Regions from separate parts of the Stenotrophomonas sp. YJH_SMC_43 genome, predicted to be linked through region 2. Evidence: predicted binding sites of a transcription regulator. Region 2 holds the regulator's gene; the other holds the start of a gene.
What was found. The regulator FliA, encoded in region 2, starts transcription of late flagellar genes. The targets are predictions, from matches to a motif close to TAAAGTTTNNCNNNCNNNGGCCGATAA.
Positions count from the first base shown of each region.

Region 1: the regulator FliA is predicted to act here: its motif matches at 13,596-13,622, upstream of AC5QAH_RS18745 (GGDEF domain-containing protein).

Region 1 is NZ_JCAFVQ010000004.1:377,735-392,670, forward strand. It holds gene AC5QAH_RS18690 (FUSC family protein) at 1-865, opposite strand, end outside; gene AC5QAH_RS18695 (efflux transporter outer membrane subunit) at 869-2,329, opposite strand; gene AC5QAH_RS18700 (efflux RND transporter periplasmic adaptor subunit) at 2,326-3,243, opposite strand; gene AC5QAH_RS18705 (DUF1656 domain-containing protein) at 3,240-3,449, opposite strand; gene AC5QAH_RS18710 (MarR family winged helix-turn-helix transcriptional regulator) at 3,558-4,013, opposite strand; gene folE (GTP cyclohydrolase I FolE) at 4,611-5,222, shown strand; gene AC5QAH_RS18720 (DUF3375 domain-containing protein) at 5,335-6,804, shown strand; gene AC5QAH_RS18725 (DUF4194 domain-containing protein) at 6,791-7,492, shown strand; gene AC5QAH_RS18730 (ATP-binding protein) at 7,509-10,889, shown strand; gene AC5QAH_RS18735 (sulfite exporter TauE/SafE family protein) at 10,995-11,774, opposite strand; gene AC5QAH_RS18740 (YchJ family protein) at 11,877-12,269, shown strand; gene AC5QAH_RS18745 (GGDEF domain-containing protein) at 12,273-13,553, opposite strand; gene egtB (ergothioneine biosynthesis protein EgtB) at 13,703-14,936, shown strand, end outside.
Region 2 is NZ_JCAFVQ010000001.1:1,299,359-1,314,294, reverse strand. It holds gene AC5QAH_RS06165 (methyl-accepting chemotaxis protein) at 1-713, opposite strand, end outside; gene AC5QAH_RS06160 (chemotaxis protein CheA) at 1,072-3,063, opposite strand; gene AC5QAH_RS06155 (response regulator) at 3,109-3,474, opposite strand; gene AC5QAH_RS06150 (STAS domain-containing protein) at 3,471-3,779, opposite strand; gene AC5QAH_RS06145 (chemotaxis protein CheW) at 3,949-5,160, opposite strand; gene AC5QAH_RS06140 (ParA family protein) at 5,157-5,939, opposite strand; gene motD (flagellar motor protein MotD) at 5,944-6,960, opposite strand; gene AC5QAH_RS06130 (flagellar motor protein) at 6,962-7,702, opposite strand; gene AC5QAH_RS06125 (chemotaxis protein CheA) at 7,804-9,636, opposite strand; gene AC5QAH_RS06120 (protein phosphatase CheZ) at 9,639-10,244, opposite strand; gene cheY (chemotaxis response regulator CheY) at 10,244-10,636, opposite strand; gene AC5QAH_RS06110 (RNA polymerase sigma factor FliA) at 10,694-11,437, opposite strand; gene AC5QAH_RS06105 (MinD/ParA family ATP-binding protein) at 11,434-12,321, opposite strand; gene flhF (flagellar biosynthesis GTPase FlhF) at 12,308-13,936, opposite strand; gene flhA (flagellar biosynthesis protein FlhA) at 14,082-14,936, opposite strand, start outside.

The DNA.
Region 1 (14,936 bases), on a different contig from region 2:
CGCTGATGCGCGCGCGCAGGCGGGCGTATTCACTGGCGTTGGTCGGGCCATCCAGCCAATCGTGGATGTCATCGACCAGCGCCGGCAGCCCTTCGGGCAGGGCCTGGCCGTCGCTGCGCAGCGCACTCAGGCGATCGGCAATCGAGGACAGCACTGGCAACAGCAGCAGCATGCGCTCACGCAGGCGCTCCATCGACACCGCAGACCCGGCATGGCGCGGATCATCGCGGCGCAGGAACTCGATCAGTGCCTCGAACTGCACCAGGTCGGCGGCCAGCCGGTTGCGCGGCGCGTGCGCGCGTCCACGTTCAAGGATCTGCCGGCACCACTGCGCGGCGTCCTCCATCCAGTTGCCGATGCGCGCGCGCAGCATCGGGCGTACCGAAGCCGGGAACAGCAGCGAGGCGAACAGCACCGCCACCACCGTGCCGAGGATGATCTCCTCGCTGCGCGCCACCACCGTGTCGAAGATGGTTTCCGGCGAGGTCACTGCGGGGAAGCCGATGAAGGCGGTGGTGTAGCCGGCCAACAGGAACGCGTAGCCGCGCGGCCCGCGGTTGAGCAGGGCCATGAACAGGCAGCCGGCCAGCCAGATCGACATCGCCGCGCTCAGGACCAGCGGCGTTTCCACCAGTGCCGGCAGCACCAGCAGGGTGGCCAGGCCGGCCACCAGGGTGCCGACGATGCGGTACACGCCCTTGGCACGGGTCGGGCCCAGCAGCGGCTGGCTGACGATGTACACCGTGCCCATCGCCCAGTACGGGCGCGACAGGTTGCCGGCCATGGCGATGTACAGCGCGGCCACCGCGGCCAGGTAGGTCTTGATCGAGAACAGCCAGGCCTGGCGGTCGGTCAGCGCGTTCATGGCTTACTTCGCTGCGGTCGGGGTGCCGGCCGCAGCGGTGCTGGCTTGCCAGCCGCCGCCCAGCACCAGGAACAGATGGATCTGGTCGCGTGAGACCTGCGCTTCGGCGGCGGCCAGGGTGGCATCGCTGGTGGCCAGGCTGCGGTCGGCATCCAGGCTGGACAGGTACGGCGTGCGGCCACCCTGGTACAGCCGGCGGTTCTGCTCGGCAGCCAGTGCGGCCTGCTCCTGCGCGATGCGCAGCGACTGCAGCCGGCGCAGGTCCTGCGCATAGCGGTCCAGCGCGGTCTGGGTCTCGCGCAGCGCCTGCAGGACCGTGTGGTCGAACTCGGCCAGCGCCGCGTCGGCACCGGCTTCGGCGGCGTGGATGCGCGCGTGCGTGCCCGACGACGGCAACGTCCACGAGATCAGCGGGCCGATCGACCATTGCTGGGTCATCGGCGTGCCGAAGTCTTCCAGCAGGCCGGCGGCACCCACCGAGGCACCCAGGCGGATGTCCGGATACAGCTCGGCGGTGGCCACGCCAATGCGCGCGGTGGCCGAGGCCAACTTGCGTTCGGCCTGGCGCACGTCCGGGCGGCGCTGCAGCAGCGCGCGGCCATCACCGACCGGCAGCGGCTGCGCCAGGCCGGGGGCGTGTGCACAGTCGATCACGCCAGCCGGCAGCTGGCCCGGGGTCTGCCCGAGCAGGGCGGCCAGCGAATAGGCGGCCGCCGAGCGCTGCGCATGCAGCGGCGGCAGTGCAGCTTCCAGCAGCGCCACCTGGGCATTGGCGCGGGCCAGCTCCGGCGGCGTGCCACGGCCAGCCGCGATCAGGCGCTCGGTAACGGTGCGGCTGCGCTGTTGCAGCTGCAGCGAATGCTCGGCCACGTGCAGTTCGTGGTTGGCATGGCAGATTTCCAGGTAGCTGTCGGCCACCTGGGCGACCACACTGACCTGGGCCAGATCGCGTGCCGCCGCCACCGACTGCTCGTCGGCACGCGCCGCTTCGGCGCCGCGCTTGAGCTTGCCGAACAGGTCGAACTGGTAGCTGACCGCGAACTTGCCATCGGCCAGGTTGATCACCGGCAGCTCGTGCTCCTGCAGGAACGATTCGGCCGACAGCTGCGCGCGGCTGACGCCGGCCTCGGCCTCGTACTCGAAGCCGCCGGCGTCCAGCGCCTGTTCGTACACGGCGGCGGCGCGGCGCAGGTGCGCATCGGCGGCCTTCAGTTCCACGTTGTCACGCAGCGCCTGGGTGATCAGCCCGTCCAGCACCGGGTCGTTGTACAACGACCACCAGCGGTCGGGCAGCGCCTGGTTGGCGGCCACCTGCGGGTTCTGCGTATCGATGAAGGCCGCATTGGCCTCCGGGCGCTTGAACGCCGAGCCTTCCGGCAGCGCGTAGTCCGGGCCGACGGTCCTGCACGCGGCCAGGCTGGCCAGCGCGACGATCAGGCCGAGACGGGGCAGGGTGGCGTTCACAGGCCCGCCTGTGTCGGCGCGGTGCCGACCTTGTCTGCATGCTTGGTGCTGTTGGTCTGTACGGTCACCGTGGCGGTACGGCCGGCAATCAGCTCAACGCCCTTTGGCACTTCGTCGATGGCGATGCGCACCGGAATGCGCTGCGCCAGCCGCACCCAGTCGAAGGCCGGGGTCACGTTCGGCAGCAGGGTGCTGCCGTTGCTGCGGTAGCGATCCTCGATGCCGGCGGCGATGCTCTCGACATGGCCGCGCAGCGGCGCCGATTCGCCCATCAGGCGGATGTCCACGCGCTGCCCCGGGGCCACGCCGCGCAGGCGGGTTTCCTCGAAGTAGCCGTCGATGCGGAACGAGCCGGTGTCCAGCAGCGCCAGCACCGGCTTGCCGGCCATCACGTAGTCGCCCACGCGCATGGTGCGGTCGTTGACCCGGCCATCGGCCGGTGCGCGCACCTCGGTGCGGCCCAGGTTGAGCTCGGCCAGGTCGACCGCCGCCTGTGCGGTGCCCAGCGCAGCCTGTGCAGCCTGCAGCTTGGCGCGGCGCACTTCGGCGTCCTCGGCGGCGACCAGATCCTGCAGGCTGCGGTCACGGCCGATTTCGCGGCGCAGCTGCGCCACCGAGGCCTGGCGCTCGGCCAGGCTGGCCTGGGCCTGTTCCAGCGCGATGCGGTAGCGCGCGCGGTCGATCACGAACAGCACGTCGCCCTTCTTCACCGCCTGGTTGTCGGCCACGTTCACCGTTTCCACCAGCCCGGACACGTCCGGTGCCACCTGCACCACGTCGGCACCGACATGGGCGTCGCGGGTCCACGGCTCATCCATGTAATAGACCCACAGCTGGCGCAGCACCAGCAGGGCGACGATCACGGCTGCGCTGGTCAGCAGTATGGGCAGGGTCTTCTTCACGATCTTGTTCACGATTGCATCCAACGCAGGAGGTGGAACAGCAGGCCAAGCACGATCCCGTACAGCGCCAGGTTGAACAGCGCCGGGTGCCATACATGGCGATAGGCGCCGGCACGCTGCAGCAGCGCGTGCAGGCCGCTGTTGACCAAGTAGGCCAACAACATCAACCCGAGCAGGGTCGGGACGAACACTCCATGGAGACTGAATTCACCGGGCATCGGAAGGGGCGGGGGCGAGGTGGGGGAGGGGAGGGACAACAGAACAACGGCAACGGGCAAAAGCCGCTGGCGTATGCACGGCAGCGGCGGTGTTCGGGGGCAGCGCTCTTACGTGATGCGGTCGGCGGCCTCGGCCAGCAGGCGCCAGGCCTTCAGCACGGCGTGCAGTTCATCCATGGAAAGCTCGCCGAACACGTCCTGGCGCAGGCCGATCAGCTGGTCTTCCAGCTCGCTGACCAGCGCCTGCCCGGCGTCGGTCAGCCACAGCAGGTTGGCGCGGCGGTCGCTGGCATCGCTTTCGCGGCGGACCAGGTCGCTGGCGCACAGCTTGTCCAGCAGGCGCACCAGGGAGGGCCCTTCCATGCCCAGCTGCTGGGCCAGTGCCACCTGGCGGATGCCACCGCCGGAGCGGCCGATCATCAACAGGGGCATGGTGCAGGCGGTGGAGATGCCGTAGCTGCCGAGCCGACTGTCGGCCAGGCGCTGCCACTGCCGCCCTGCGTACAGCAGGCCGGAGCTGAGCTGCATCTGCAGCACGGTGCGCTCGTCGAGGGGTCGGTCCATAAGAGATAGATAGGATACTACTAATTTCATTCCTATCAATGGTTTTTGCTGAATGGGTGGGTGGGTTGAGGAAAGCGTTGCGCCTGCCTGGTGCCGGGTGGGGCGGCGGGGGCCGGACGGGGCAGGACACGCCGTAAACCCGTCCCTGGGGGCTCGGCCGCGGCATCCATGCCGCGGACGGTCCTGCCCCGCCCGGCCCCCGCTGCCCGCCCAACACCCCGCGAGCGCGGTGGGTTGGCTCTTAGAAGCAAGAGCGGAAGCAGTGCGGACCAACGGTCCGCACCCACCAGGGCGGCGGCGGGCCGCCTCCGAGGCCATGAACCCCCGCTTTTGACCCCGCTTTCGGGCGGTCCGGCCGCGCCCGCAGGAAATTGTCGGAGAGGGGGAGGGGCAGGCCGGGCAGGACCGTCCACGGCATGGATGCCGTGGCCGAGCCTACAGGGACGTACTTGCGGCGTGTCCTGCCTGGCCTGCCCCTCCCCCTCTCGCTCAGCTGCAACGAGGCGCTGCAAGAGACCCCCGATGAACCGTCCCAACAGGACGACCCACCCCCCGGTCGGGTACGATGCTCGCCCCCCGTTCGGGACGCTGTACGCAATGAGCAAGAACAACGAAAAGGCCGCCCCGCAGGGCGACGTGACCCAGGACCAGGCCGAGGATGCCGTGCGCACCCTGCTGCGCTGGGCCGGTGAGGACCCGTCCCGTGAAGGCCTGCTGGATACCCCCCGCCGTGTCGCCGAAGCCTATGGCGACTGGTTCAGCGGTTACCGCGACGACCCGCGCGCCTACATGGAGCGGACCTTCGAGGAAGTGGCCGGCTACGACGAACTGATCGTCCTGCGGGACATCGAGTACGAAAGCCACTGCGAGCACCACATGGCGCCGATCATCGGCCGCGTGCACGTCGGCTACCTGCCGGCCGGCAAGGTGGTGGGCATCAGCAAGCTGGCCCGCGTCGTCGAAGCCTACGCCCGTCGTTTCCAGGTGCAGGAGAAAATGACCGCGCAGATCGCCCAGTGCATCCAGGATGTGCTGCAGCCGATCGGTGTCGGCGTGGTCGTCGAAGGCGCCCACGAGTGCATGACCACGCGCGGCATCCACAAGCGCGGCGTCAGCATGGTCACCTCCAAGATGCTGGGCAGCTTCCGCGACGACGCGCGCACCCGCGCCGAGTTCCTGCGCTTCATCGAAGTGGGCGGCAAGCGCTGAGCCGCTTGCCCGCACCGCGCCGGCCCCTGCAGGCCGGCATGCCCACGGCTGCCCCCGCGGCAGCCGTGCATGGCGGCTCGTCCCTGTCAGCCCTACAGACTTCTTTCGCTGCATGAAGCATCGCGAACGCATTGCCCGTTACCGCCACCTGCGCGAACAGCCCCAGTGGAAGCTGCTTGCCGCCGACCACGCCCCGGAAATCATCGGCCTGTTGCAGGGCCTGCTGATGGACGGCGAGCGCACGTTGCCTTCGTCGGTGCTCAACGAGCGCCTGCAGCGCGCGCTGGACCAGCTGGCCGGCGATGAACTCTCGCGCGAGCTGCCGCGTACCGCGCAGGCCTACATCGCGCACTGGCTGGCCCAGGGCTGGCTGGAACGCCGTTTGCCCGAAGGCGCCGACCAGGAGCAGTACGAGCTGTCCACCGCCGCACTGCAGGCGATCCGCTTCGCCGACGGCCTCGAGCAGGCCCGCGTGGCCGCCACCGAAAGCCGCCTGGCGCTGGTCATTGAGCAGCTCTCGGCGCTGGCTGCGCAGACCGAAGCCGATCCTGATGCGCGCCTGTCCGCGCTGCACGACGAGCGCGACCGCATCGATGCCGAAATCGCCCGGGTCGGCACTGGCCGCGTGGTTGCGCTGGACGGCAAGCGCGCGCTGGAACGCACCCGCCAGATCATCGGCCTGGCCGACGAGCTGACCGAGGACTTCCGCCGTGTGCGCGATGACTTCGAGCAGCTCAATCGCGATTTCCGCGAACGCATCATCGACGACGAGGGCGAGCGCGGCGATGTGTTGTCGCAGCTGTTCGAAGGTGTGGACGTCATCGGCGAGAGCGATGCCGGGCGCAGTTTCCAGGCGTTCTGGCGCCTGCTCAACGACGCCGAGCAGAGCGCCCAGCTCGATGCCGCGCTGGAAGCGGTGCTGGCGCGTGGCTTTGCGCGCCGCCTGGACCGCAACGAACGCAACTTCCTGCGCAGCTTCACCAGCACCATGCTCGAACGCGGTGGCCAGGTGCACGACGTGCTGCAGAACTTCGCGCGCAGCCTGCGCGGCTTCGTGCAGAGCCGTGGCTACCTGGAACAGCGTCGCCTCAACCAGCTGCTGAAGCAGGCGCAGTCCGAAGCACTGGCTCTGCGCGACGAATTCCCCGCACAGCGTGGCATCGGCCGTGACCTGCAGTTGACCACCAGCCGCCTGCGCTCGTGGTCGCAGTGGAGGCTGCACGATCCGCGCAGTGCCCAGGTCGATGGCAATGTCGAGTACAACGACGCCGCGGCCATCAGCCTGGAAAGCGTCGGTGATCTGGTCGCTTCGTCCGAAATCGATTTCCGTACCCTGCGCCGCGACCTGCACGACCTGCTCGATGCACAGCCGCGGCTCAGCATCGCCCAGGCCCTGTCGCAGCGCGAAGCGCCGCAGGGCCTCGGCAGTGTCATCGGCTACCTGTCGCTGGGCACGCGCTTCGGCAACGTGGTTGCCGGCGAGCAGGAGCTTGCGCAATGGCGTGGTGGCGACGGCCAGATCCGTCGCGCCCGCATCCCGCTGGTTTGGTTCACTCAGGAGAGACGCCATGAGCTGGCATGAAGATCCCATCGACGCACCGCAGGCCGACGTGGCGGAAGACGCCTACGAGGCCGAGCCGGTGGCGGCCATGGCGCAGCCCCGCCGTGGCAACGACGTGTATTACCTCGGCGATACCGGGCGCCTGCCGCTGGATGCACGCCGCGCGCTGTGCCAGCTGCTGATCGGCCCCAGCATCGACCAGCTGCGCCACGCCAAACTGTGGCCGGCGCTGATCCGCAGCGAGGCGGCCATCCGCTCGTCGCTGGCGGACCTGTTCCTGGAACTGGTGCTCGATCGTGACAGCGGCGTGGCGTTCACCCGCCAGGCCGATACCGAAGACGTCGATGCGCCGGTGCTGCTGCGCACCTCGCCGCTGACCTTCATCGACTCGGTGCTGCTGCTGTACCTTCGCCAGCAGCTGGCCGAGGCCGATGCGCGCGGCAACCGCGCGGTGGTCGCCGATGCCGAGATGGCCGAAGCGCTGGCCATCTACGAAAAGAACCTGTCCACCGACCGCGCCGGCTTCAACCGCCGTGTCGCTTCGGCGGTGCAGAAGATGAAGGACAACCACATCCTGACCCGCCTCAGCGGCCAGGAAGACCGCCACGAAGTCTCGCCGGCGCTGAAGCTGCTGTTCTCCGCCGAAGACGTGTCCCAGCTCTCGGCGGTCTACCGCCAGCTGCGCGAAACCCCGGCCGCCGAGGCCTGAGAGACCCGACCATCGCATGGCTATCTCCAAGCACACTCCCGCCCTGTTCAACGAAGGCCTGCCGGACCCGCGCCTGCAGCAGTTCCGCATGCGCCGCCTGCAGGTGCACAACTGGGGCACCTTCAACGGCCTGACCGAAGTGCCGATCGCCGAGCGCGGCTTCCTGTTCGTCGGCCGTTCCGGCTCGGGCAAGTCGACCCTGCTCGATGCCATGTCCGCGCTGCTGACGCCGCCGGCCATCGTTGACTTCAACGCCGCCGCGCGTGAAGCCGAGCGCAGTGGCCGCGACCGCAACCTGGTGTCCTACGTGCGTGGCGCGTGGGCCGACCAGCAGGACAGCGGTACCGGCGAAATCGCCACCCAGTACCTGCGCAAGGGCGCCACCTGGACCGCGCTGGTGCTGGAATACCGCGCCGGCGATGGCCGCGTGGTCAGCCTGGTGCGCCTGCTGTGGATCTCCGGCAACGGCACCTCGGCTGGCGATGTGCGCAAGCACTACATGATCGCCGAGCGCCCGTTCGACATCGCCAAGGATCTTGGTGGTTTCGACCTGGACCTGCGCAAGCTCAAGCAGAAGCTGTCCGACCTGCACCACTTCGACACCTTCTCCGGTTACGCCGAGCGCTTCCGCGACCTGCTCGGCATCGACAACGAGATGGCGCTGCGCCTGCTGCACAAGACGCAGTCGGCGAAGAACCTGGGCGACCTCAATGTCTTCCTGCGCGACTTCATGCTCGACACGCCGAAGACCTTCGACGCCGCCGAGCGCCTGGTCAGCGACTTCGCCGAGCTTGATGGCGCGCACCAGGCGGTGGTCACTGCCCGCCGCCAGGTGGAAACCCTGTTGCCGGCGCGCGCCTACTACAACGACCTGAAGGAAATGCATCGCCGGCGTGGCGACGACGAAGCGCTGAAGCTCGGTGTTGACAGCTTCCGCGAAAGCCGGCGCCAGGCGCTGATCGAGGCGCGCCTGCGCGAGATGGACGTGCGTGACCGCGGCCTGCTTGGCGAAGAAGCCCAGCGCCGTGCCGCACTGGACAACCACACCGAGCGCCTGGCCGAACTGGAGCTGCAGCGCCGCCAGCAGGGCGGTGAGCGCATCGAGGAACTGGAACGCGAGCAGGGTCGTGCCGAAGCTGAGCGCGACCGCCGCCAGGCCAAGCGCGAGCAGGCACGCCAGGCGGCGCAGCAGCTGCAGGCGGAACTGCCGGACGACGCCCACGGCTTCGCCGAGCTGGTCGAGCGCGCGCAGAACGAGCTGCAGGACCGCCAGCGTGCCTCTTCGGCGCTGGACGACGCGATCAGCGATCGCCTGGGTGGCAAGCGCGATGACGAGCGCCGCTTCGGCGAAGTCCGTGCGGAACTCGAAGCGATGCAGCGCACGCCGTCCAACATCCCTGCGCCGATGCAGAAGCTGCGCGCGCGCCTGGCCGAGGAAACGGGCATCGCCGAAGCAGCGCTGCCGTTCGTTGGCGAACTGATCCAGGTCCGCTCCGAAGAGCAGGGCTGGCAGGGTGCCATCGAGCGCGTGCTGGGCGGTTTCGCGCTGTCGCTGCTGGTCGATGACAAGCATTACAACGACGTCGCCGAGTGGGTGAACCGCACCCACCTGGGCATGCGCTTCACCTACTACCGCGTGCGCCGCAACGATGATGCGTTCGCGCGCGAGCCGTCGGCGAAGTCCCTGCTGCACAAGCTGGAACTGCGCGAGCACGTGTTCGAAAGCTGGCTGCGCCGTGAGCTTGGCAAGCGCTTCGACTACGAGTGCGTCGATGCCAAGCAGCTGCGCAACGTCGATCGCGGCATCACCCGCGAAGGCCAGGTCAAGCATCCGGGCGACCGCTTCGAGAAGGACGACCGCAGTGCCGTGGGTGACCGCCGTCGCTGGATTCTCGGCTTCAACAACCACGACAAGGTCGGCGCCTTCGAGCGTGAAGCACAGGAGCTGGCCAAGCGCATCGCCAGCTGCGAGACCGACATCGCGCGCCTGCGTGGCCAGCGTGATCGCGACAACGAACGCCGCCTGGCCTGCCACGAGCTGGTCAGCATCAGCTGGAACGAGATCGATATCGCCGCCCCGCAGCAGCGCCTCAGCGATATCGAAGCGACGCTGCGCGACCTGCGCGAAGGCAATGCCGACCTCGCCAAGCTGGCCAAGCAGATCGACGCGGTGCGCGCGGACATCGAACAGTCGCGCCGCACCTATGAAGACGTGCGTGTCGAGCGCGGCCAGCTGGTCAAGGAGCGCGATCGCCTTGACCGCGCACGCCAGCAGAGCCGTGCGCTGGTGCTGCCGAGCCTGGCCCAGGAGCAGGAAGCCGGCCTCGCCGAGCGCCTTCAGGAGCAGGGCCCGCTCAGTCTGGAAACGCTGGAAGCGCACATGCGCCAGGTCAGCAACGCGCTGAACGAGCAGCTGTCTTCCTCGCAGCAGGACCTCAACCGCATCGAGAACCAGCTGATCGGCTGCTTCCGTCGCTTCATCCAGCAGTGGCCGGAGGAATCGGGCGACTTCACCGTCTCGGTGGCCTCGGCCGAGGACTTCCTCGCGCGCCTCGAACGCCTGGAACGCGATGGCCTGCCGCAGCACGAAGAGCGCTTCTTCGATCTGCTGCAGAACCAGAGCAAGAACAACCTGCTGGCCCTGCAGCGGCACAGCGCCGAGGCCCGCAAGTCGATCGGCCAGCGCCTGGACGAAGTGAACGCCAGCCTGGAACAGGTGCCGTTCAACCGAGGCACGCTGCTGACCATCGAACTGAACGACCGACGCCTGCCGGAAGTCGGCGAGTTCCACCTGCAGCTGCGCGAAGTGCTGTCGCAGCAGCAGACCGAGCAGCGCGAGCTGGCCGAATCGCAGTTCACCGTGCTGCGCCAGCTGGTCAACCGCCTGGGCTCGCAGGAAGGCGAGGACAAGCGTTGGCGCGAGCTGGTGCTGGACGTGCGCATGCACGTGGAGTTCATCGGCGTCGAGCTGGATGCGGAAACGCGCCAGCAGGTCGAGATCTACCGCAGCGGCGCCGGCAAGTCCGGTGGCCAGCGCCAGAAGCTGGCCACGACCTGCCTGGCGGCCGCGCTGCGCTACCAGCTCGGTGGTGCCGACAGCCAGCTGCCCAGCTACGCCGCAGTGGTGCTCGACGAAGCCTTCGACAAGGCCGATAACGAGTTCACCGCGCTGGCGATGAACATCTTCGACAACTTCGGCTTCCAGATGGTGGTCGCCACCCCGCTGAAGTCGGTGATGACGCTGGAACCGTTCATCGGCGGCGCCTGCTTCGTCGAGATCAGCGGCCGCCACGACTCCGGCGTGCTGCTGATCGAGTACGACGAAGAAGGCAAGCGCCTGAAGCTGCCCGAGCGCAGCCGCCAGCAGGCCAACGAACCGGAAGAAGCCGAGGCCTGAGCGCCTCGGGCAATCCACCTGTAGGGCCGAGCCATGCTCGGCTGCTCTTCGCGACCTGAAACAATGTGCCAACGAAGGTTGGCACCTGCCATTTCATAACGTCCCTCACGCACCGCGGAACGTATCCCACGCCATCCGCGCGATCAGCACCACCACCAGCCCCACGAACAGCTTGCGGATGAACGGCGTGCCGCCCTTCAGCGCCAGTCGCGTGCCCACCACCGAACCGATGATGTTGGCCGCTGCCATCGGCAGCGCGAATAGCCACAGGATGTTGCCGGTCGGCACAAAGAACGAGATCGCCGCCACATTCGTCGCCAGGTTCACCACCTTCGATGCCGCTGACGCGCGCAGGAAATCCAGCCCGAAGAAGCGCACGAACAGGAAGATCAGGAAGCTGCCGGTGCCCGGCCCGAAGAAGCCGTCGTAGAACCCGATCGCCGCACCGATCGCCAGCGCGATCGCCAGCTCGCGGCGACCGATCTCCTGCGGGCGGTGCAGCGCGCCGAAGTCCTTCTTCCACAGTGTGTAGCCCAGCATCGCGATCAGCAGCACCAGCACCAGTGGGCGCACCGCGTCCTTGGGCAGCAGGCTTACCGCCGTGGCCCCGGCGAAGGAGAAGATGAAGGCCGTACCGGCCGCGAACAGCACCGGCTTCCACGGGAAGCGCACATTGCGCGCATAGCGCCAGGCCGCCGCACCGGTACCGAACATCGAACTGAACTTGTTGGTACCAAACAGCATCGCCGGCGTTTGCTGCGGCAGCACCGTGAACAGTCCAGGCAGCTGCACCAGGCCACCGCCACCCACGGCGGCATCCACAAGACCGGCGATGAAGGCGATCACCACCAGCCACCACAACTCGGGGGGAACCAGTTCCAGCACGGCGATCAATCAAGGTGGGGGCGCGACAGCATACGCCTGTCCTGTACCCGGCGACCTGTGCCGTGCGTGGATCAATCCGCGCAACCCGGCGACAATGCTGATATGAGCCGAAAACCTGCCGATCCCTGTCCCTGCGGCCTGCCCGCCGACTATGCCGCCTGCTGCGGCCGCTACCACGCCGGTGAAGCCGCGCCGGATGCCGAGCGCTTGATGCGTTCGCGCTACAGCGCCTATGTGCGGGGCGTGGCCGACTACCTGCGCCAGAGCTGGCACCCGGACACGCGTCCGGCCGAGTTGTCGCTGGATGATGCGCCCGGTCAGCGTACGCATTGGCTGGGCCTGACCGTGCACGAGCACACCGTCACCGGCGCCGACAGCGCTGAGGTCCGGTTCACCGCGCGCTACCGGGTGGGCGGCGGCAGCGCGGTGAAGATGACCGAGCACAGCCGCTTCCTGCGCATCGAAGGCCGCTGGTATTACCTCGACGCGCTCTGAGCCTCAGCCACCGCGTACTGCCAGCACGCCCTGCCCGGCATAGGCGCGCACCTGGTTGCGGCCGCCGTCCTTGGCGACGTACAGCGCCTGGTCGGCAGCCTTGACCACGGCCGTCGGCCGCGGACCGACGCGGGTGTCGGCCAGACCGATGCTTACCGTTACCTGCACTACCTGTCCGCTGCCGCCGCGCCCGCGCTGCTGGCGCCCGGCGTCATCGTCGCGGCTGCGGGTGCTGCGGTCACGCAGCTGCATGCGCGTGTCCTCGATGCTCTGCCGCAAGGCTTCCACGGCATCGACACAGGCCATTGCCGGGCGGTCCAGGAACACCACCGCGAACTCCTCGCCGCCATAGCGGAACGCACGTCCACCATCACCGACCCGCGCCAGCCGCGAGGCCACCAGGCGCAGCACGTCGTCGCCGGTGTCGTGGCCGTGGGTATCGTTGAACGATTTGAAGTGGTCCACGTCCACCATCGCGATGCTGTAGGTGCCGCGTGCCCGCTGCAGGGTCTCGTTGAACGCGCGGCGCCCGGGCAGGCCGGTCAGCTCATCGCGGAAGGCCATGTGGAAGGACTCCTGCAGCATCGCACCCAGCATCAGCAGCAGGGCAGCGCTGCTCAGCGCTGGCAGCAGCACCGGCTGCAGGAATACCCGTGGCAGCATCCACCACAGGCACAGCAGGGCCAGCAGCATCGCCGTGTGCAGCGGCCGCGGATGCCGCCAGGCCTGCCAGCCCAGCGCCGCCGTGGCCAGCAGGAACAGCAGCGCCGGCAGCTGCGCCAGCGCGTTCCAGTCGGCCGGGATCCACGCCCAGTGACGGTTCGACAGCAGATCGTGCATGCCGCGCGGCTGCTGCGTGGCCAGCAGCAGGAAGATCAGCAATGCCGTACCGCTGGCGACGGAGCGCAACAGCAGGTCGTGGCGGCGACGCCCGCGCTCCGGCCACAACGACAGGCCGGCGAACAGCAATGGCAGCCACGCCGAGATGGCATGGAAGCGCAGGGGTGTCAGCGCGCCGACATGGCCGCTGCGCAGGTAGCCGCCCACGTCCTGGTGCAGCAGCGCGAACATGACCGCCACCACCAGCAGCAGGCAGAGCGGACGTACCTGGTGGTAGAGCAGGGCCAGGCCGGCACCGAGGCAGGCCAGCAGCCAGGGCAGGATGCGCTGCGCCGGGCTGGCCACGTCTGCGGTATCCAATGCGGTCCATACCACTACGGCAACCAGCAGGACGGGCAGCACGAACAGGTAGTGCGCAGGCTGGCGGAGCGGATGCAGGGGCAAGCAGGAATTCCAGCGCGGTGACGACGCGGCGCAGCATTGCCGTTAGCGGCGTTCGGGGTGGCTTCTTGAATGCGGCAGGCTCATCCATGTGAACGAAGTGACGCTGAACCATGACATTGCACTCACCGTCCAGCGCCGATGCTGCCCACATGGACAGCGTACCCGCCGCCGTCGCTGCCCCGCAGCACGATCTCGCCCACCAGTTCGCACGGGTGCGTGCGCGCAGCATGCAACTGGCCGCGCCGCTCAGCGCCGAGGACGCCATGCTGCAGAGCATGGCCGATGCCAGCCCGAGCAAATGGCACCTGGCCCACACCACCTGGTTCTTCGAACGCTTCGTGCTGGCGGGTTTCACCGCTGCACCGGCGCATGACCCGGCCTGGGATTACCTGTTCAACAGCTACTACAAGAGCATCGGGCCGGCGCATGCCCGGCCGCAGCGTGGGCTGCTGTCGCGGCCATCGCTGCAGCAGGTGCGCGACTACCGCCAGCAGGTCGATGCACAGGTGCAATCGCGGCTGGCGGCAGGCGACCTTGATGAGCAGGCACTGCAGCATCTGCAGTTGGGCCTGCAGCACGAACAGCAGCACCAGGAACTGCTGCTCACCGACATCAAGCATGCGTTCTGGTGCAACCCGTTGCAGCCCGCCTACCGCGAGGACCTGCAGCCTGCCGCCAGCGCTGCCAGTGCGCAGGGCTGGATCGAATCACCCGAGCGCATCGTCACCGTCGGTGCCGCAGCCTGGCCGCAGCACGCCGCCTTCGCCTACGACAACGAATCGCCGGCGCATCGCGTGCTGCTCCCCGCGCATGCGCTCGCTGAGCGTCCCGTCAGCAATGCCGAGTACCGCGCCTTCATCGACGCCGGCGGCTACCGCGAGCCGCGCTGGTGGCTCAGTGAAGGCTGGGCAATGCGTGAAGCCGAGGACTGGCGGCATCCGCTGTACTGGGATGACGCCCTGCAGCGCGAGTACACCCTGGGCGGTTGGCGCGGACTGGATCCGCACGCGCCGGTCTGCCACCTCAGCTACTACGAGGCCGACGCCTTCGCCCGCTGGGCCGGCGCGCGCCTGCCCAGCGAGTTCGAGTGGGAGGCCGCTGCCGCGTTGCAGCCGCTGCGCGGCCATTTCGCCGATGATGATCGGCTGCACCCGCAGGCAGCGCAGGGCCGTGGACTGCGGCAGCTGTTCGGCGATGTATGGGAATGGACCCACAGCGCGTATGGCGCCTACCCGGGCTTCCGCCCCTTCGCCGGCAACCTCGGTGAATACAACGGCAAGTTCATGTGCGGGCAATGGGTACTGCGCGGCGGCAGCTGCGTGACGCCCCGCGGCCATGTGCGCGCCAGCTACCGCAACTTCTTCATGCCACCGGCGCGCTGGC
Region 2 (14,936 bases):
CTGACGCTGAGGTCGCCGCGGGAAACTGCCTGGATGGCATGCACGGCCTTGCCCAGCGGACCGGTGACCGCGCGCGAGATGATGATGGCCAGCGCGGCGGCCACCAGTGACAGCAGTACGATGCAGCCGATGATGGCGATCATACTGTTGCGATGGGTGGCGTTGGCGTCGGCGATCTTGCCGTCCATCTGCCCGGCGATGTGGGTGCCCAGTGCCTTCATTGCAGCGAACAGGTCGCGACGTGCCGGGCGCGACTGCTCGTCGGAGATCTGCTGCGCCAGGGCGCCGTCACCGGCGGTCACGGCGTCGCGCATCGCCTTGTTGGCGGCGAAGTAGCGATCCAGCTGCGTTCTGGCCGCGCGATAGAGTTCGCGCTCCTTCTCCAGCGCCGGCAGCGCCGAGTACGCCGCCAGTTCGTCATGCACGGCTTTGGCGGTGTCGTCCATGCGCTTGTTGTAGTCGGCGACCTTCTCCGGCTGGTCCAGCATGCTCAGCTGGGCCAGTTCGTAGGTACGGAACTCACCGAGCTGCGAGCGCGCCTCGCCCAGGTGCTGGACGGAGGGGATATCGTTGCCGGCCATCTCGCGCAGCTGCGCGTTGGCTTCGCTCAGGCGCAGCAGGGCGAACGCGCCGAGGACCAGGGTCATCAACGTGGTGAGGGTGAACCCCACGGCCAGCTTGCGGGCGATGGGCAGATCGTGGAACCACTTCATGCAGGGTGCTCCAGGTGGGCAGAGTGCCGGCGTCCGTGCGCCGGTTTGGGGGTGGTTGCAGAGCGAACGGTGGTGCCCGGTGGGGGTTCGGTGACGGCCGTCAAAGCGAAATAGCGGCGCAGTCCGGATGGACTTTATGGACGCAGATCACATTCGGTTGCGTAGGGATGACGGCGCGAAAGTGCCGCCGTGGCGGGGCTTGCGCTGGTGTGACGTAGTTGCGCGCGAAACCGTCGCGTTGACGGAGTTCACGGAATGCAGGGCGCAGTGGGTTGGGGGCAGATCCCTTGGCAGGGCGCGCACAGACGAAAACCGCCGCCCGGAAGGGCGGCGGTCCAGTACACGCCTGCAACGTGGATCAGGCGGCCTGCGGCATCCGCAGCGAGCGCACCAGCCCGCCGATGTCGACGATCAGGGCCACGCGGCCATCGCCGAGGATGGTGGCACCGGACACCCCGCCGATGCGGCGGTAGTTGTTCTCGATGTTCTTCACCACCACCTGCTGCTGGCCGACCAGCTCGTCCACTTCCAGTGCGATCTTCTGGCCATCGCCTTCGACCACGACCACCAGCGATTCGCTGCCCGGTGCACGGTTGCCGTAGCCGTAGTATTCGCTCAGCGACAGGATCGGCAGGTACTCGCCACGTACGCGCAGCACGCGGCCTTCGCCGGCCATGCTGCGGATGTCCTCGGCCTGCGGCTGCAGGGCCTCAAGCACATAGGCCAGCGGCAGGATCAGGGTTTCGCCCGCGACTGCCACGGTCATGCCATCGAGGATGGCCAGGGTCAGCGGCAGGCGGATCAGCGTGCGGGTGCCGTTACCAAGGCTGCTTTCGATCTGCACCTCGCCACCCAGCGCCTGGATGTTGCGGCGGACCACATCCATGCCGACGCCACGGCCGGACAGGTCGGTGACTGCATCGGCGGTGGAGAAACCAGGCTGGAAGATCAGGTCCCAGACCTGCGAATCGGTAGGATTGTCCGGCACTGCCAGGCCGCGTTCGTGGGCTTTGGCCAGGATCTTGGTGCGGTCCAGGCCGCGGCCGTCGTCGCTGACTTCGATGACGATGTGGCCGCCCTGATGCGAGGCTGCCAGGGTGATGGTGCCGGTTTCGTCCTTGCCCGCGCCGCGACGCACGTCCGGCATCTCCAGGCCGTGGTCGATCGAGTTGCGCACCAGGTGCACCAGCGGGTCGGCGATCTTTTCGATCAGGCCCTTGTCCAGTTCCGTGCCTTCACCGACGGTGCGCAGGCGGACCTGCTTGCCAAGGCGGCTGGACAGGTCGCGGACCAGGCGCGGGAAGCGGCGGAACACCGCATCGACCGGCAGCATGCGCACGCCGATCACGGCTTCCTGCAGGTCGCGGGTGTTGCGTTCCAGCTGGTCCAGGCCGGCGAACAGGCTCTCGGCGTGGACCGGGTCCAGTGCGTGCGAGACCTGCTTGAGCATGGCCTGGGTGATGACCAGTTCGCCGACCAGGTTGATCAGCGCATCGACCTTGTCGACGCTGACTCGGATCGAGGTTTCGGCTTCCTGGCTGGCGCCGCCGCTGGTGGCGGGCGCTGCAGGCGCCGCCGGTACGACGGCAGCCGGTGCGGAAGGGGCGGTTGCAATGGGCGCCTGTGTAGCCAGGCTCGGCGGTGCGGCCGGACGGATGTCCAGTTCGCAGTCGTCCAGTACCCAGGCGAAGGTGTCTTCGATCTTGCTGCGCGGCACCTTGCCGACCAGGCCCAGATCCCACGCCAGGTGGGCCTCCAGCGGGTCGAGCTGGGCGAAGCCGGGCAGGCGTTCCATGCGCGCGGCGACCTGCAGCGAACCGAGATGCTCCAGTTCGCGGATGATGCGCAGCGGGTCGTTGCCGCTCATGAACAGCGACGGTGCCGGGGTGAAGCCGATCTGCCAGGCTTCCGGCGTATCGTCCACCTTGGCCGCGACGGCAGCGGGGGCGCTCGGTGCGGCCTGGCCGGAAAGGACCGCTTCCAGGCGCGCCTTCACCGCAGCGACTGCAGCCGGATCGGCAGCCTGGCCGTGTTCGGCTTCGCGCAGCAGGGCGCGCAGCACGTCCACCGAGGACAGCATGGCGTCGACCGCGTGGCCTTCCAGCGCCCGCTTGCCGGCACGCAGTTCATCGAGCAGCGTTTCCAGCACGTGGGTCAGGCCGGCGATCGTATCGAAGCCGAAGGTGCCGGCGCCGCCCTTGATCGAGTGGGCAGCGCGGAACACCGAATTGATGATCTCCGCGTCCTGCTGCCCCGATTCCAGGGCCAGCAGGCCAGCCTCCATCGCGTCGAGGCCTTCGCGGCTCTCCTCGAAGAAGGTGGCGTGGAAGCGTTGCAGGTCCATGCTCATGGCAGTGGTGGTCCGGAAGCGAAGAGGGGGAGCGGTGGCGGGCGATCAGCCCAGCACTTTCTGCACGGTGGCGACCAGCTGTTCGGGATTGAACGGCTTGACCAGCCAGCCGGTGGCGCCGGCGGCCTTGCCTTCGGACTTCTTGTCGGCGGCCGATTCGGTGGTCAGCATCAGCAGCGGGGTGAACTTGTAGTCCGGCAGCTGGCGCAGTTCGCGAATCAGCGCGATGCCGTCCATGTTCGGCATGTTGACGTCGGTGACCACCGCATTGAAGCGCTGGCCCTTGGCGCGACCGAGCGCGACCGCGCCGTCTTCGGCTTCTTCGACGGCAAAACCGGCCGAGGTGAGGGCGAAGGAAACCATCTGGCGCATCGACGCCGAATCGTCCACCACCAAGATACGTGCGCTCATGCAGCGTTCTCCACAGATTTCAGGTTGTCATGGGTTACGTCCAGGCCCAGGGCCTGGGTGACGCCCAGCAGGCGCGCGGCGTCACGGAAGGTTGCAGTGCAACCGTGGAAGCCGGTGCCGAGACCTGCCTCGCGGCGGGCCTGCACGAACGCACACAGCACCTGCACGGCGGCCGTGTGGATGCGGGCGACCTGGCTTGCATCCAGGGTCAGCTCGCCTGCCTGCGCCACCAGCGGGGCGAGGCGGTTCTTGAGCTCGGTGGTGCTCTCGATGCCGAGATCCCCACCCAGTTCGACAGTACTCATCGTTGCTCCGGACAAACGGTTCCGTGATCCATAACGGCACCCCGGCGGGGTTCTTTAGGGGAATCGACGCGGTGCGCCGATGCGGTGTTGTTCGGGGACGGGAGATGCCAATGCTGCGCATCGGCACCTGCAGTCCCCGACAGGCACCGCGTCGGCGCAAAGCGCCGACTCAACTCAACAGCCGTGTGGCGTCGAGCAGGATCATCGGACGCTGACTGACCCGGGCGACGCCACGGAACAGGTCGTTGGAAATCTGGCAGATGCGCGCGGTATCAGGCGGCTCGATCTGCGAGTCGGTAAGGTTGGCGACATCTTCCACCGCCGACACGCGCAGGCCGATGGTTTCGCCGTCTTCCTCCAGCACCACGATGCGGGTCTGCGAATCGTCTTCGGCAGCGGCCGCACCCAGGTGCAGGCCGAGATCCATCACCGGTACCACCTGGCCCCGAAGGTTCATGATGCCGAGCATCGCTGGTGCGGTGCCGCGCAATGGCAGCAGGGGAACTGGCAGCACCACTTCCTGCACCTTCAGCAGTTCCAGCGCATAAGCCTGGGTGCCGCAACGCAGGCGCAGCCAGCGCGAGGTGCGCTCGCCGGCGCGGCGGTTCTGCGGATGCGGGCTGCTGGCGGGCTGGAGAGCCTGTGCCTGCAGTTCCTGCCAGGTGCCGGGACGGTTGGCGGTCGGGGCATCCACGGCAACGCGGGGCGGCGGCGCGACGGCAGCGGGCGCAGCCGGGGCAGGCGCGGGCGCAGGGCGCGGCGCCGGGGGCGCTACCACGGCCGGGGGCGGCGTGGGGACATCCGCGCCGCCGGCAGCGGCCTCGAACGCAGCCTGCAGGCCGGGGCTGTCAGTGTGGGCGAGGTGATGGCTGTCGGCCGCGTCGGTCTCGTAGATCACTTCGTCGGGCAGGTCGTCCCAGGTGGGCTCCGGGCCGGCCTTGGCCGGGGCCGTCTCGTGGATCACCTTGTCAGGCAGATCATCCCAGGTCGGTTCCCGCTCGGGAGCGGCGACCGGCATTGCGGCGGCCTCGAAGGCGGCCTCCAGTGCTGCGTCGTCCTCTGCCGGTGCAACGGCAACAGTCTCCGTTTCGTAGATCACCTCGGCAGGCAGATCGTCCCAGGTGGGTTCGCGCCCGGCCGTTGCGGCGGCCTCGAAGGCGGCTTCGAGCGCGGCGTTGTCCGCGGCAGGCGCCGCGGCGACGGTGTCGGTTTCGTAGATCACCTCGGCCGGCAGGTCATCCCAGGTCGGCTCATGGTCCGGTTGCGATATGCTGGCCGGGGCCGGGGCGACGCTGTCCGGCGTTGGAAGCACGACGGCCGGAGCGATCGCTTCGCCCAGCAGTTCGTCCAGATAGTCGTCCAGTACGCCGGTGCTGTTCATGCGGCCTGCTCCAGGGCGCGGGCATCCTCACCGAGGATCCAGTTCAGTGCGCGGCGATAGGCGGCCAGGCCGCGGCCCGGGTACTCCTCACCAACGCTGGGCAGGGTCAGGCCTGCGGCATTGCTGATGCGGGTGTCGATCGGAATGGCGTCTTCCCAAACGCGGGTGCCGTGACGATCCTGCATCGTGCGCAGCGATTCGTTGCCGGCGCGGGTGCGGCGGTCGAACAGGGTGGGCAGAATCGAGATCGGCAGCGGGCGGCGGCGCGAGCGCTCGACCATCTCGCCGGTGCGGACCATCCCCTCCAGGCCATGCAGAGCCAGCGGCTCGGCCTGGGTGGGAATGATCAGGCGGTCGGCCGCGGCCAGTGCGTTGATCATCAACAGACCGAGGGTGGGTGCGCAGTCCAGCAGGATGTAGTCGTGCTGCCCCTGATGGCGGGCAAGCGCGTTCTGTAGGGCCAGGCCGAGGCCGGGCTGGTTGGCGCTGCGGCGTTCCAATGTGGCCAGCGCGGATTGTGCACAGACATAGTCCAGGCCGTGGATGCTGCTGGCATGGCACAGGCTGGAAAGATCGGCCGGCGGTGCGCCGAACAGTTCCAGCACGCCGGCCGGCGGCGGATCGACCGGCACGCCGAAGGCGCGGCTGAGCGAGGCGTGCGGATCGAGGTCGATCAGCAGCACGCGATGGCCAAGCGCGGCCAGGCCACGGCCGAGGGCGAGGGTGGTGGTGGTCTTGCCGACTCCGCCCTTCTGGTTGGCGACTGCCCAGATGCGCATCGGTTTACTCCTTCATTGCCGGGGGAACGGCGGCGCCGACGCGGCTGCCAGCCGGCACCGGCGGCAACTTCACCGGTGCGATGGGGGAGGTGGGGGCGGTAGCCGGAGTTGCCGCGGCTTGCTCGGTGTCGGTGCTTTGGGTGGCACCGGTGGCTGCGTTCAGGCGCTGGCCGAGCGGGTCCACCGAATGCGAGGTGTCGGCCAGGATGATGACCATCACCCGACGGTTGCGGTTGCGGCCCTGCGCGCTGTCGTTCTCTTCGCGCGGGCGGAACTGGCCGTAGCCGACCATCGCCAGCCGCGACGGTTGCACGCCCTGGTCGGCGAACAGGTGCACCACGCTGGCCGCGCGGCCGGCCGACAGTTCCCAGTTTGAAGGGAAGGTGGCGGTAGCAATCGGTACATTGTCGGTGTGCCCTTCCACGCGCACGCTGTTGGGCACGTCACGCAGCACCTCGGCCAGGCTGGCCAGGGTCTGCCGTGCATGCACGTCCAGCGCGGCCGAGCCGGTGGGGAACAGGATGTCGCTGTTGATCTCGACTTCGATCCACAGCTCGGTGCGGCGCACGCTGATCATGCCGCGGTCGATCAACGGCGCCAGTGCAGCGGTAAGGCGGTCGGCGATGCTGTTGAGCTGGCGCTCGGCGCGCGCGATCTGCTCCTGGTTGTGCACCGACACCGGCATGCGCATCTGCGAGGCCATCGATGGCAGCAGGGTCGGGTCGTGCGACGGTGCAGGCGCTGAGGGTCCGATCTTGGTGCCGGACTTGATCACCGAGGGGCTGTCCCAGCCGCCCCCCTGCACCTGTTTGTTACCCACCTGCACCGGATTGATGGTGCGCGGTGCGCCGCCGAAGGCATCGGTCAGCGCGTCGGCCATGATCCGATACTTGCCCTCGTTGACCGAGGAAATCGCGTACATGACCACGAAAAAGGCGAGCAGCAGCGTCATCAGGTCGGCATAGGGAATCGCCCATGCTTCGTGGTTGGCGTGCTCTTCGTGGTGCTTGCGGCGGGCCATGTCAGTGCAGGAAGCCGGAAAGGTTGGTTTCGATGTTGCGCGGGTTCTCGCCCTGGGCGATCGAAATCAGGCCTTCGATGACCATTTCGCGATCGCGGGTGTTGTGCGAGATCACACTCTTGAGCTTGGCGGCCACCGGCAGGAACAGCAGGTTGGCCGAGGCGATGCCGTAGATGGTGGCGGTGAACGCGGCAGCGATGCCGTGGCCCAGCTTGCTCGGGTCGGCCAGGTTCTTCATCACCGCGATCAGGCCGAGCACGGCGCCGATGATGCCCAGCGTGGGCGCGTAGATGCCCATCGCCTCGAATACCTTGGCACCGGCCTGGTCCTGGTGTTCCTGGCTGCCCAGTTCGATTTCCAGCATGTGCCGCATCGATTCGGGCTCGACGCCGTCCACCAGCAGCTGCAGGCCCTTGCGCAGGAACGGGTCCTGCTGCGCTTCCACCTGCGATTCAAGGCCCAGCAGGCCCTGGCGACGGGCGATGTTGCTCCACTCGACGATTTGCTGGATCAGTTCGCGGCGATCGCTGTGCGGCGGGCGCACGACCCAGCGCACGATCTTGAACGCATGCTTGAACACCGCCGGCGAGGTATGCAGCAGGATCGCGGCGACGGTGCCGACGATGACGATCACGAACGCCGCAGGCGACCACAACGACGCCAGGCCGGCGCCCTTGAGGATGCTGCCACCGACCAGCGAGGCCAGGGCGAGAAAGAGTCCAATGAGGCTGAGTCTATCCATGGTTCCGGTATCGGCGTGTATGAATGGGACTTGAGACACCGGTAGATCGCGTACAGACGGTAGTCACAGTTTTCGGGTCGCCGGGCGACGCCCGGCGGGGGTCATCGCAGTCCGTCCACGTCCAGGATCAAGGCCATGCGACCATCGCCGATCAAGGTTGCACCTGCATAACCACGCAGGCCGCGCAGGGCTTTCGGCAGCGGCTTGATGACCACTTCCTCGCGCCCGCGCACCTGGTCCACGACCAGCCCGAAGCGCGCTTCGCCGGCCTGCAGCACCACGATGGTCAGCAGGGGCGAGGCGGCCGGCGTCACATCCAGCCACTGGCGGAGATCGACCAGCGGCAGGGTGTGCGAGCGGCGGTCGAGCACGGCACGGCCATCGAACCAGCCCAGCGACGTGCGCGGTGCGTGCAGCACTTCCATCACGCGCGCCAGCGGCAGCGCGTAGACGTCCTCACCGGCCTGCACCAGCAGGGTCGGCAGGATCGCCAGGGTCAGCGGCACGCGGATCAGGAAGCGGCTGCCACGGCCCAGCTCCGACTGGATCTGGATCTGGCCGCTCAGTTCGCGGATGCGTGACTGCACCACGTCCATGCCCACGCCGCGGCCGGAGATGTCGGTGACCTGCTGCTTGGTCGAGAAGCCGGGCAGGAACACCAGGTGCAGGCATTCCTCGCTGCTCAGGCGCGCAGCGGCTTCCGGATCGATCAGGCCCTTCTCGCGTGCCTTGGCACGCAGCTTTTCGGGGTCGATGCCGGCGCCATCGTCCTGCACCTCGATGCTGACGTAGTCACCTTCCTGCTGCGCCGAAAGCCGCACGTGGCCCATCCGCGGCTTGCCCTGCGCCTCGCGCAGGTCGGGCATTTCCACGCCATGGTCGATGGCGTTGCGGACCAGGTGCACCAGCGGGTCGGCCAGCGCTTCGACCAGGTTGCGGTCGAGCTCGGTCTCGGCGCCGATCAGTTCCAGGTCCACTTCCTTCTTCAGCGAGCGGGCGACGTCGCGGGCCACCTTGGGGAAGCGGGAGAAGACCTTGCCCACCGGCTGCATGCGGGTACGCATCACCGCCGACTGCAGGCGGGCCGTGGCGATGTCCAGTGTGGACACGGCGCGGTCCAATTCTTCATCGCGCAGGCGTGCACGCAGGGTCTTGAGCCGATTGCGTGACAGCACCAGTTCGCCGATCAGGTTGACGATCGCGTCCAGGCGCTTGGTGTCTACGCGTACGGTGTGTTCGGCCTCGGCCAACGGCTTGGCGGCCGGCTTTGCCACCGGTGCCGGTGCGGCGACCGGGCGCGGGGCTGCAACCGGCGCCGGTGCCACGGCGGCAACAGGCTTGGTGCCCGGTGCGGCGCCACCGTGCAGCTGGTCGAGCAGGGCTTCGAACTCGTCTTCGCTGATCAGTCCGTCGTCGGCTTTCTTCGCTGGTGCGACCGCGGTCGGCGCGTTGCCACCATGCAGCTGGTCGAGCAGGGCCTCGAATTCGTCGTCGGTGATCAGGTCGCTGCCACCCGCGGCGGGTGCTGCGGCGGCGGCGGGTGCCGCCACGGCACCGCCGTGCACGTCGAACTGGGCGATCAAGTCCGGCGGCGCATAGCCCGGCTCGGTGCCGGAGGAAACTGCATCCAGCATCGACTGCAGGTAGTCCAGCGATTGCTGGGCCGCGTCGAAGTGATGGGCCTGCAGCACCGCCTGGCCGGCACGCGCGGCGCCCAGCGCTTCTTCAGCGGCATGGCACAGCTCCACCATGGCGGTGACGCCGAGGAAGCCGGCGCCGCCCTTGAGCGTGTGATAGCCGCGGAACACCGCGTTGAGCTGATCGCTGTCCTGCGGTGCCTGCTCCAGCGACACCAGCTGTTCGCCGAGGCGATCCAGGATTTCCTGTGCCTCGATGATGAAATCGGCAGTGATGTCGTCGGATACCGCGCTCATGCTTACAGCCCCAGATCCGACAACAGGTCGTCGGCGTCGTTCTGCGAGACCGCGTGGCGGTCCAGTCCCTTCAGTGCCGGCCCGGCCAGTTCCGGGTCGGTGCGATGCTGTTCCGGTGGCAGGCCGAGTGCGCCGAAGCCTTCGTGCACGCGGCGGACGATGCCCACCACGCGACGGATGATCTGCCCGGTCAGGTCCTGGTAGCTCTGGGTCAGGGCGATCTCGGTCAGGTTGTGGCGGATGCGCTCGAGCTGCGCGTCCTGGCCCGGCTGCAGGCCTTCGGCGCGCAGCTGTTCGGTCAGGCTGCGGCATTCCTCGGCCAGGTCCAGGGTGCGGTGCGTGGCCTGCTCGGTCATCGCCACCACGTGGTCCAGGCGCGCGCAGGCATCGTCCAGTTCCCCGGCTTCGCTCGGCACGGTCGGCAGTTCACCCAGCGCCTGCCCCAGTTCGCGGGCCAGCCGCGAGAGCCCACTCATCATCGGCTGCGTGCGCAGCGCGACCAGTCCGTCGATGCGCTGCCGCCAGGCGGCTTCGTCACCGGACTCGAGTGCGTCCAGGGCCTCCTGCAGGCGCAGGGCGAGGGCGCTCTTGTCGACCGTGGTATCCATCAGGCGCTGGCCGCCAGGCGTTCGAAGATCTTGCCGAGCTTCTCTTCCAGCGTCTGCGCGGTGAACGGCTTGATGATGTAGCCGTTCACGCCGCTCTGGGCGGCTTCGATGATCTGTTCACGCTTGGCTTCTGCGGTGACCATCAGCACCGGCAGGGTCTTCAGCTTGGCATCGGCACGGATCGCCTTGAGCAGCTCGATGCCGGTCATCACCGGCATGTTCCAGTCGGTGACCACGAAATCGAACGGCTGGCTCTGCAGCAGCGACAGCGCGGCATGCCCGTCCTCGGCTTCGGCGGTATTGGTGAAGCCCAGATCGCCCAGCAGGTTCTTGACGATTCGACGCATGGTCGAGAAGTCGTCGACGATCAGGATGCGCATGTTCTTGTTCAAAGCAGAATTCCTTTGTTGTTCATTCCGGACGGCCGGGGGCAGCCGCCTCGGGGATGTTCATTCTTCGAGGCCGGCGTCGGCGGCCTCGAACAGCTTCAGCCGGCCACGCAGGCGCAGTACCGCCTGGCCGTGGATCTGGCAGACCCGCGACTCGCTCACGCCGAGCACCGCGCCGATCTCCTTCAGGTTCAGTTCCTGCTCGTAGTACAGCGAGAGCACCAGCTGTTCGCGCTCGGGCAGGTGGCCGATGGCCTTGCCCAGCTCGCGGCCGAACTCGCCGCGCTCCAGCACCTGCTGCGGGGTCGGGCCGCCCTGGGCCACGGTGTCCAGCTCGCCCTGGTCCTCGATGCGCGATTCAAGACTCAGCACCTGGCCACGGGCAGCGTCTTCCATCAGCCGCAGGTACTCGGGCAATGGCATCTCCATCGCGGCGGCCACTTCGGTGGCGCTGGCGGCACGGCCACTGCTCTGTTCCAGGCGGCGGATGGTGGCGGCGGCATCACGTGCACGGCGGTGCACCGAGCGCGGCACCCAGTCGCCACGGCGGATCTCATCGATCATCGAACCGCGGATGCGGATCGAGGCATAGGTCTCGAACGAAGCCCCCTGGTCGGCGTCATAGCTGCGCGAGGCTTCGATCAGTCCCATCATGCCGGCCTGGATCAGGTCGTCGACCTCGACGCTCGCCGGCAGGCGTGCGGCCAGGTGGTGGGCGATGCGCCGCACCAGGTCCGAATGCTGGGCGATGACCTCGTTGGCCGCCGTGCGCTGGACTTCCCGGTACTGGGCTGCGCCTTTCATGCGGCCACCCCGCGCTGCTTGAGAATACGCTCGAGGAAGAACTCAACGCCGCCGCGCGGTTCGGTCGGCGCCTGCCAGCGTGCGGTACGGCGGGCAATCTCGGTGATCGCCAACGCGGCCGGGCTGGACGGGTAGGCCTTTACCACTGGCTGCTGGCGCTGCACCGACAGGCGCAGCCAATCATCCTGCGGCACACAGCCCAGATAGTTCAGCGAGACATCGGCGAGGAATTTCTCGCAGACCCGGGTCAGCTTTTCGTACAGCACGCGGCCCTCGTTGGGGTCGCGCACCATGTTGGCCACCACCTGGATGCGGTCCACGCCGCGCTCGCGCGACAGCACCTTGATCAGCGCATAGGCGTCGGTGATCGAGGCCGGCTCGTCACAGACCACCACCACGGTGTCCTGCGCGGCCTGGCAGAAGGTCAGCACGCCATCGGTGATGCCGGCGGCGGTGTCCACCACCATGATGTCCAGTTCGCGTTCCAGTTCGGAGAACACGTTGACCAGGCCGACGTGCTCGGCCGGGGCCAGCTCAGCCATGTGCCGGCGCCCGGACGCGGCCGGGACCACCAGCACGCCGTTCGGGCCTTCGACGATCACATCGTCCAGCGAGCAGCGGCCGGCGACCAGGTCGGCCAGCGTGAAGGTGGGGTTCAGCCCCAGGATCACGTCGATGTTGGCCAGGCCGAGGTCGGCGTCCAGCAGCAGCGTGCGCTTGCCCATGCCGGCCAGTGCCACGGCCAGGTTGGCCGAGACATTGGTCTTGCCCACACCGCCCTTGCCGCCGGTGACGGCGATGGTGCGCACAGGGCCGAGCGGCTCGCTGCGGGTGGCCGACAGCGGGAAGGTCTTGGTCAGCTTGGCGTACTCACGCGACGGCATGGTTCAACTCCGGGTTGCAGGGCATATCGGCCGCTCGGCGCAAATCTTCAAGGCGAAGTACAAGATTGGCTGCACTGGCCCGGTGCAGGTCGTCCGGAACGTCCTGGCCATCGGTCACCCAGGTGATCGGCAGGGCGTGGTCCACGGCCACCGACAGGGCGTTGCCGAAGCGGCCGGTCTCGTCCAGCTTGCTCAGCACCAGGCCCTGCAGGTTGGCGGCGCCGAAGCGGCGGACCACCTCGTCCATGTCGCCGAAGCTGGTGTTGGCCGGAAGCACCAGCAGGGTGCGCACCTGGCGGGCGGCGCGCAGCCACTGCAGCTGGGCGGCCAGTGCGCGGTCGCGCGGGCCCAGGCCGGCGGTGTCGATCAGTACCAGCTTGTAGTCCTTCAGGCGTTCCAGCAGCTGGTCCAGGTCGGTGCCGCTGTTGGCCTCGTGCACGGCGATGCCGAGCTGGCGGCCGTAGCCGTACAGCTGCTCGCGGGCGCCGATGCGGGTGGTATCGGTGGTCACCAGGGCGACGTCACGCGGGGCGTGCTTCTCGGCGAAGCGCGAGGCCAGCTTGGCGATGGTGGTGGTCTTGCCGGCGCCGGTCGGGCCGACGAGGGCAATCACGCCGCCTTCCTCCAGCGGGTCGACCGGGGCGATCGGCAGCTTGCGCGAGATCAGCCCCAGCATCAGGCCACGGCCACGGTGGGCTTCGGTCTCCAGCGGGATCTGCATGGCCACGTCGCGGGCCAGGCCGGCGTCGAAACCGTACTCGTCCATCAGGTCCAGCGCGGTGGCGCGCACCGGGCAGCCACGCAGGCGCTCGTCGGTGAAGCGGTTCATCTCGCGCTCGATCACCTGGCGCATGCCGGCCACTTCCTGGCGCAGCTGGCGGATCTCGGCGTCGTCCTGGGCGACCACGGTCAGCACCGGGGCCGGGGCGAGGGTGGGCTCCGGCGAGGTTTCGATGACGGCGTCGGCCACTGCCGGTTCGCTGGCGGCGATCTCCGGCTGTGCTTCGGTCGGAGCCGCGCCCGGCAGCGGCGGCGGCTGCACGGCGGGGGCCGCGCTTTCGTGATGCATCTCGTGCGGCGGGTCGACCTGGAAGCGGGCACGGTTGGCTGGCGCGCTGGCGGCCGGTGCCGATGCCGGTGCAACGATGGCCTCGGCGAACGGGGCGAAGATCTGTTCGGGCAGCGCCGGTTCGTTGACGGCAGCGCGGGCCAGGGTCGCGGCGAAGCCGGTGCTGCCGCGGGTCGGCACGATCTCGTCGGCGCTGTCCAGGGTACGGCCGGTGGCACCGACCGCGGCGCGGGCGAGGGCGGCCACGGCCGAGGTGGTCGCGGCAACCGGTTCCGGAGCGGGGGTGTTGCTGCGACGGCGGGTGACTGCGGCAATGACGGCATCGGCGGCGGTGCGCGGCTTGGGTGCCGGCGGCGGTGCCACGTCACGGCGCGAGGCTTCCAGTGCACGCTGCACGGCGCTCTCGTCATAGTTCGCGGCGGCGACGATCTCGATGCCTTCCTCGATCCGGCGGTTGGACAGGATCACGGCGTCAGGACCATGTTCCTTGCGCACCAGGTTCATGGCCGAGCGCATGTCGGCGGCGACGAATCGTTTGATTTTCATGCTGTGGTCACGGGACGAAGACGGCGGGGTGGCGGTCGGAGAACTCGGGTGGTCGGTGGTCTGCACGGTGCGGGTTCCCCTTGGTGTCTATCTGTTGCGTTGGTTTGAAAGTGGTGTCTGTTTTCTGGCGCATCGGTGGGCGGCGTCAGCTGATCGTTCCGACCAGCTTCAGTCGCTTGTCCTCCGGCACCTCGCTGTAGGCCAGGACCGACAGCGACGGGACGCTGTGGCGGACCAGGCGCGCCAGCGCGGCGCGCACCGGGCCCGGTACCAGCACGACCGCCGGCTCGTTTCGCGCTTCCTGCTTGCTGACACATTCGGCCAGGCTCTGGTGCAGTCGCTCTGCGAGTCCGGGTTCCAGCGCGGCGCCGTTGCCCTGCGTGGACTCCTGCAAGACACGTTCCAATTGCGGGTTGAGGGTGAACACCGGCAGCTCCGCCGACATTCCGGCGATCTCCTGCACGATGAAGCGGCCCAGTGCGGTGCGCACCGCGGCGGTCAGCACGGCCGGGTCCTGGCTGCTGGGCGCATGTTCGACCAGTGCCTCGGCGATCTTGCGCAGCTGGCGGATCGGAATGCGCTCGACCAGCAGGTTCTGCAGCACGCGCACCACCGCCGACAGCGGCAGCGCCTTCGGCGTCAGATCTTCGACGAGCTTGGGCGCGCTCTTGGCCAGGTTGGCCAGCAGGTGCTGCACTTCCTCATGGCCGAGCAGCTCGGGTGCGTGTTCGCGGATCAGGTGCGACAGATGGGTGGCGACCACGGTGGCCGGGTCGACCACCGTGTAGCCCAGCGTTTCGGCCTGGGCGCGCTGGTGCGGCTGGATCCAGGTGGCATCCAGGCCGAACGCGGGATCCTTGCCGGCAATGCCCTCCAGTGCGCCGAGCGCGCTGCCCGGGTCCAGGGCCAGTTCCCGGTCGGGGTGGATCTCGGCGGTGGCCACCGGCACGCCGTGCACCAGCACGCGATAGCCGTTGGCCGGCAGTTCCAGGTTGTCGCG